2 regions of the Burkholderia sp. Ac-20353 genome follow, and region 2 is predicted to be linked to the other one. Evidence: riboswitches for the same ligand, from Rfam matches in the RefSeq annotation. Region 2 holds a riboswitch; the other holds the start of a gene.
What was found. A riboswitch is a leader RNA that binds a small molecule or an ion and turns the genes downstream of it on or off. The one in region 2 is predicted to bind ZMP and ZTP.

Region 1 (3,406 bases), on a different contig from region 2:
CGTGATCGCCAGCGCATCGTCGAGCCGCGCCGGCGCGCGATAGTCGAGCGCGGTGCTGCGGACGATGAAGAGCGCTCCCGTTTCGTCGGCGAGCTGCCTCTGGTCGATGCCGCAGGCGCGCAGCCATTCGGTGCGGGCGCGCTCGAAGAACTTCAGGTAGTTGGCATAGAAGACGATGCCGCCTGCGTCGGTATCCTCGTAATACACGCGCACCGGCCAGGTAAAGCCGGAAGGCGCTTCCGGAGGGCGGGTAGGCTGAGTCATGGCGCGCATTTTACCGGAAGCGGGTAACGGGATTTGTTACCGATTCGTAACGGAATGTAGTAGTGGCGGGCCAGCCGGCGGTCGTCCCGCGGCCGGCCCGCGCGGGTTCAGCCGCGGTAAACCGTGGGGCCGCCGGGCGCCTGCGCGATCGGCATCATCTCGATCGTGTTGATGTTGACGTGCGCGGGGCGAGTCGCGATCCAGTAGATCGTGTCGGCGATGTCCTCGGGCAGCAGTGGCTGGACGTTCGTGTAGACGCTGGCCGCCTTGGCGTCGTCGCCGCGGTAGCGGACATTCGAGAATTCGGTGCCGCCGCAGAGACCCGGCTCGATGTCGGTGACGCGCAGTGGCGTGCCGAGCAGGTCGGCGCGCAGGTTCAGGCTGAATTGTCGGACAAAAGCCTTCGTCGCGCCGTAGACATTGCCGCCCGCATACGGATAGGAACCCGCGACCGAGCCGAGATTGAAGATGTGGCCGCGGCCGCGTTCGATCATGCCGGGCAGCAAAGTGTGCGTGACCGTCACGAGACCCGAGCAGTTCGTGTCGATCATCGTCTGCCATTCGTCGAGGCTGGCCTTGTGGGCCGGCTCGACGCCGAGCGCGAGGCCCGCGTTGTTGACGAGCACGTCGAGCGCCGCGAACTCGGCGGGAAGCGCCGCCGGCACCGCGGCCACCGCGGCGCGGTCGCGCACGTCGAGCTCGAGCGGCAGCAGCGCGTCGCCGAGTTCGGCTGCGAGCGCATCGAGACGATCCTTGCGGCGTGCGGTCGCGACGACGCGGTGGCCGCCCTTGACGAAGGCACGGGCGATGGCGGCGCCGAAGCCGGCGGACGCGCCTGTGACGAACACGATCATTGCTGCTCCTGGTCGGAAAAATAGCGGATGGGGAACCTGCAAGCGTACTGAGATTGCCGCACCGCGGCAAGGCGGCGAAACGTATCCGCCACGGGCGCAAGGAGCCTGTCCCTGATTGTTTGGCCGGCGGCCGCGCGGTTGCCTATTCATGACGCATCCAATAAACTAACGCGCTCATCACCCCTGCGTGACTGGCGATAGAACCCTCGGGTTCAAGGTGGAGCATCCCACCGTGAAGCGCAGGGCGCCGTTTTTGCCGTTCGCCTGGGCAGCCGTTGTGTGCCGTCGCGTACATCGCCGGTGGCTGTCCCTGTCTCGCGTCATACGGATTCTTCCGCCACGTCGAGCTGGTGCCGCCAGCAGCGCAGTGTACTCGGCCACCCCGGTCAACCTGTACACACTTAACGGAAACCGTATGTTTGACAGAGCCCAAAGCACCATCGCGAACGTCGATCCCGAAGTCTTTGCAGCGATCGAGCAGGAAAACCGCCGCCAGGAAGATCACATCGAGCTGATCGCCTCGGAAAACTACACGAGCCCGGCTGTCATGGCCGCGCAGGGTTCGCAGCTCACGAACAAGTACGCCGAAGGGTATCCGGGCAAGCGCTACTACGGCGGCTGCGAATACGTCGACATCGTCGAGCAGCTCGCGATCGACCGCGTGAAGGAACTGTTCGGCGCCGAAGCCGCGAACGTCCAGCCGAACTCGGGTTCGCAAGCGAACCAGGGCGTGTTCTTCGCGATGCTGAAGCCGGGCGACACGATCATGGGCATGAGCCTCGCGCACGGCGGCCACCTGACGCACGGCTCGCCCGTGAACATGTCGGGCAAGTGGTTCAACGTCGTCAGCTACGGCCTCGACGCGAACGAAGACATCGACTACGAAGCCGCCGAGCAACTCGCGCAGGAACACAAGCCGAAGCTGATCGTCGCAGGCGCATCGGCGTTCGCGCTGAAGATCGATTTCGAGCGTCTCGCGAAGATCGCGAAGTCGGTCGGTGCGTACCTGATGGTCGACATGGCGCACTACGCGGGCCTGATCGCCGCGGGCGTCTACCCGAACCCGGTGCCGCACGCCGATTTCGTCACGACCACCACGCACAAGAGCCTGCGCGGCCCGCGCGGCGGCGTGATCCTGATGAAGGCCGAGTACGAGAAGCAGATCAACTCGGCGATCTTCCCGGGCATCCAGGGCGGTCCGCTGATGCACGTGATCGCCGCGAAGGCCGTCGCGTTCAAGGAAGCGCTGTCGCCGGAATTCAAGGCATACCAGCAGAAGGTGGTCGACAACGCGCGCGTGCTGGCGGAAACGCTGGTCAAGCGTGGCCTGCGCATCGTGTCGGGCCGCACCGAAAGCCACGTGATGCTGGTCGACCTGCGTGCGAAGAACATCACCGGCAAGGCAGCGGAAGCCGCGCTCGGCGCCGCACACATCACGGTCAACAAGAACGCGATCCCGAACGATCCGGAAAAGCCGTTCGTGACGAGCGGCGTGCGTCTCGGCTCGCCGGCGATGACGACGCGCGGTTTCGGCACGGCCGAAGCCGAGCTGGTCGGCAACCTGATCGCCGATGTGCTCGAGGCGCCGGAAGATGCGGCGACGATCGAGCGCGTGCGCGCGCAAGTGTCCGAGCTGACCAAGCGTTTCCCGGTCTATCGCTGATCGCTCATGCGCTGCCCGTTCTGCCGGAGCGACGACACGCAGGTGGTGGATTCGCGCGTGTCCGAAGACGGCGCCGCGATTCGCCGGCGTCGTCGCTGCTCGGCCTGCGACAAGCGTTTCACGACGTACGAGCGGGTCGAGCTGGCGTTGCCGGCCGTCGTGAAGAAGGACGGCAGCCGCACCGAGTTCGACCGTCGCAAGATCGTCGCCAGCATGCAACTCGCGCTGCGCAAGCGGCCGGTTGCGGCTGACGCGATCGATGCGGCGGTCGCCCGCATCGAATATCAGCTGCTCGCGACAGGCGAGCGCGAAGTCCGTAGCGAGAAGCTCGGCGAACTCGTGATGAACGAGTTGCGCGGTCTCGATACGATTGCCTATGTCCGTTTCGCGTCGGTCTATCGCCGGTTCGAGGACGTTTCCGAATTTGCCGACGTGATCGAAGAGTTCCGTCGCGCTTCCCCCGCCAAGCCCCCGCGTAAGCGCTGACGCGCTGCGCTGATTCATTCCGATCCCTCCGGTTGTTCATCTCGCGTCGATTGTGGTCGGCGCGATCGTGTCGCGCCAGCTGGCCGTTCGGCGGATGGTGCGCGTGCGTGCATGTCGCTACAGTCGTCGCATCACGTTG
Region 2 (3,406 bases):
CGGAGCACGCGGACATTTGAATGCCGCCAGCCAACTGGATGACTGGGCTGACGGGTACCGGCTCCTGCAGAATTTTGACGCGAGCGCCCCTACCTGACTGGCAAGTTGCCCGGATTCATCATCGCGGGAGTACGTCGCTGACCGTTACAACGAACCAATGTCACGCTGTCACGAGCGTGATCGGTTGCCGGCAATCTCCCGCAGGAATCGGATCGAAGCCTGCTCCAGTTGTGCGATGCCAGGCTCCTCCACCGGAAAGTGACCGCAGTTTTCCAGCATCACCAATCTCTTCTCGCCCTTGATGCGGTCGAAGAACTGCCGGCTCGATTCGAAATTCGTCCAGCGGTCGTTTTCGGGGTGTGCCAGCAGGACAGGACAGTGGTCGAAGTCCTCGGGCTCAATGTCCGGCCGCACGGCGAAAATCGACTGCATGAAATTGACTGGCACACGTACGCCGCCGCCATTAGGATCCTCGGCAACGAGCCGGTTTAGCGATGGATCGTTCGACATCGCGCCCATTTTGGTAAACCACTTCACGGGCAGTCTCAGTCTGCCGATCAGAGGGGTGCAGAAGGGCAACAGGGGCATCATGACGTGGCGCACCAGCGCGTTGCGGGCAAACTGTCGTTTCACCAGCGACGAGCGCGGATCCGCAAGGGTTGTGGCGATCACGCCAGCAATCGGACCGTCACCCATTCGCGCAGCGCACAGGTAAGCCAGATAGCCACCAAGGCTTCCGCCGCACAACACGACGCGCCGCCCAGTGTTCCGGTATTCGATGGATGCCAGATCGCATAGCAAGTCGGTCCACGCCTCGTAAGTAACCAGTGAAGCAGGCGCCTGACTCAATCCATATCCCGGTAGATCCGGAGCGACTACCTCGTAGCCGGCGCCGTGCAGCAACTTGCCAATCGGCGCGAACAGCCGGCCATACCCTCCGCCTCCATGCACGACGATCACCGTCAGCGGCGATGCAGCGCAGGGAAATCGATCAACATGGATCGATGCTCCTTTCCAGGGGAGCCGCTCTTCATTAGGGCCGTTGGCGGCGGTTACTCGCGCATGTGCGGGAAAAAACGATTGGTACTGCTTCCAATAGCTTTCCGTCTTGTAGCTTGGCTGGGGCATCGGTAGATGATGTGCGGGACGCGCTAGAGCGAGTCGTTGCTATTTCCTGGATTCGCACGCCATCCGGACCGCCAGACCTGTCAGAACGCCGCCCATCAGCCAGCGCTGCACCGACAGCCACGACGGGCGTCCTGACAGGAAGATAGATATCGATCCGGCTGTCACGACGATCAGTGCATTCACCGCGAGGCTGATCGAAATCTGAACGCTGCCGAGCGCCAGCGATTGGGTAAGGACACTGCCGTGTCCTGGCGTAATAAACTGGGGAAGCAGAGACAGATACATGACGGCGATCTTGGGATTCGCCAGGTTAGTGACAAAACCCATGCCAAAGAGCTTCGTTGGCGTATCGACCGGTAGGTCGCGCACTGCAAACGCGGACCGTCCGCCCGGTTTGACCGCTTGCCAGGCAAGATACAGAAGGTACAAAGCACCGCCAAAGCGAAGCGTGTCGTACGCGTAAGGTACCGCAAATACGAAAGCCGTGATTCCGAATGCCGCACAGAGCATATAGAACACAAAGCCCAGCGCAACGCCTCCCAACGAAATGAGGCCCGCGCGTCTACCTTGGCAAATTGAGCGGGAAATCAGATAAATCATGTTCGGCCCCGGCGTTATCACCATCCCCAACGCCACAAGAGCGAACATGAGCAATTGCGTGAAATCAGGCATGACCCATCTCCAAAGGTAGCAGGTAATGCCCAGGCGCGCGGCGGCCAACAACCTCACGCTCCCCGATAGTGCCCTATCTGTATGCGCCAGTCACATGAGTGCAGAGATCCTAGCACGTCTTCTGTTTCCGCGACGCCCACGGCCACGTATGGGATCCCGCTCACGGCGATCGATCACACGGCCCGCATCGCGTCGTCGATCGCGCTCAGCACCGCGAGCGCCCGCCCCCGAATGCCGACCCCGACACGATCGACCGCGACATCGCCGGCATCGAGATTGATGCGGATCAGCGGCCCGCGCACGGATTCGGCGAACATCCGCACACTTGGCACGGCGGTCCCGGCACCTACTTCGATCACGACCGGCCGCGCGACCGAACCGAGCCAATCCTGCATGCGCGCCCATTGGCGCGACGTTCGCGTGCCGATCCAGCGCTGATCATCGAACATCAGGAAGTTCGGTCGCGCGAGCCCTCCGCATCCGTGGCAGCGCGGCAAACCGGATGCATCGAGCGTATCGACGTCGACGTCATCCATCGTGTTGCCAGTTGACCAGATCGTGTCGCCGCACGGTTCGCCGCATTGCATGACGTTGATCGTGCCGTGGCATTCGAGCACCCTGTCCTCGTCGAAGCCGGCCGACTGGAAATGGCCGTCGACGTTGCTCGTGAACACGAACGCGCCGTCACGCGCGCGCTGTGCCCAACACCGCAGCATCGCGTAACCGGCATGAGGGCTCGCGTGCCGGCATACCTGAAGCGCGCGCCCGTAGAATCGCCACGCGTCGACGGGTCTGTCGACGAAGCAGTCGCCCTGGGTCAGCGAGCCGACGTCGCGCTCGCTCATTCCGGCAGGCAGAAGCGAAGTCCAGAGCCCGCCCGTGCCACGAAAGTCCGGCAGCCCGGAATCGACGCTCATGCCTGCGCCCGCCGCGATGACGATGCCGTCCGCGTTGGCGATCCAGTCCGCCGCGCGGCGGATATCGTGTTGGTCGTTCAAGGTCGTGCCCCCGTTCAGAAATTGTCGGCCCAGCGATCCCAGAACCCGGGCTCGTCGTGGTGAGCGTTCTTGCGTGCGTAGTCGAGGCCGATCACGTTGAAACAGATATGCGGGAAACGCAGCGAACCGTCCGGATATTCGAGAAACGCTTCGAGCGCGCGGTAGGTCGCGTCGTCGCGGTCGAACGGCAGGTCGATGTAGATCGATCCGCGATAGCTTCGCATCACGCGCTCGTCCGCCACCTCGCCGCACTCCGTCCACGCGATGCCGCGCGCGTCGAGCCATGCGACGAGCGCCGCTCGTGCCGGATGGTCCTGCCAGTGGTACGGCGAACGCTCGCCCGCCGGGTCGTCGAAGAACGTGACGTAAAGCGTATCGCGTGCGTTGCGGCGCGCGATTGCGTCGATATGCTCGATCATGCGTGGCATGGCGTGTCTCCGTGGAAAAGGATCACGTCATGTTGCCACCGCATCGGGACATTTCCCGTCCCGATGCGGCGCAGCCGATCAGCGAGGGCCGAGGTCTCGGCCGTCGCGGTCGACGCCCAGCCGGTTGCGAAAGTCGTCGAAACCGTCGCCGAAGAAACGGAAGAACAGCGCCGTCGGGCG

Region 1: another riboswitch for ZMP and ZTP. It lies ahead of glyA (serine hydroxymethyltransferase); the one in region 2 lies ahead of G3N94_RS06130 (LysE family translocator).

Annotation. Positions count from the first base shown of each region.
Region 1 is NZ_JAAGPL010000031.1:38,308-41,713, reverse strand. It holds gene ybgC (tol-pal system-associated acyl-CoA thioesterase) at 1-273, opposite strand, end outside; gene G3N94_RS12780 (SDR family NAD(P)-dependent oxidoreductase) at 372-1,118, opposite strand; ZMP/ZTP riboswitch at 1,296-1,395, shown strand; gene glyA (serine hydroxymethyltransferase) at 1,534-2,781, shown strand; gene nrdR (transcriptional regulator NrdR) at 2,788-3,267, shown strand.
Region 2 is NZ_JAAGPL010000012.1:104,541-107,946, forward strand. It holds gene G3N94_RS06120 (alpha/beta hydrolase) at 1-97, shown strand, start outside; gene G3N94_RS06125 (alpha/beta hydrolase) at 169-1,128, opposite strand; gene G3N94_RS06130 (LysE family translocator) at 1,168-1,800, opposite strand; ZMP/ZTP riboswitch at 1,821-1,904, opposite strand; gene G3N94_RS06135 (Sir2 family NAD-dependent protein deacetylase) at 1,974-2,798, opposite strand; gene G3N94_RS06140 (hypothetical protein) at 2,813-3,226, opposite strand; gene G3N94_RS06145 (hypothetical protein) at 3,305-3,406, opposite strand, start outside.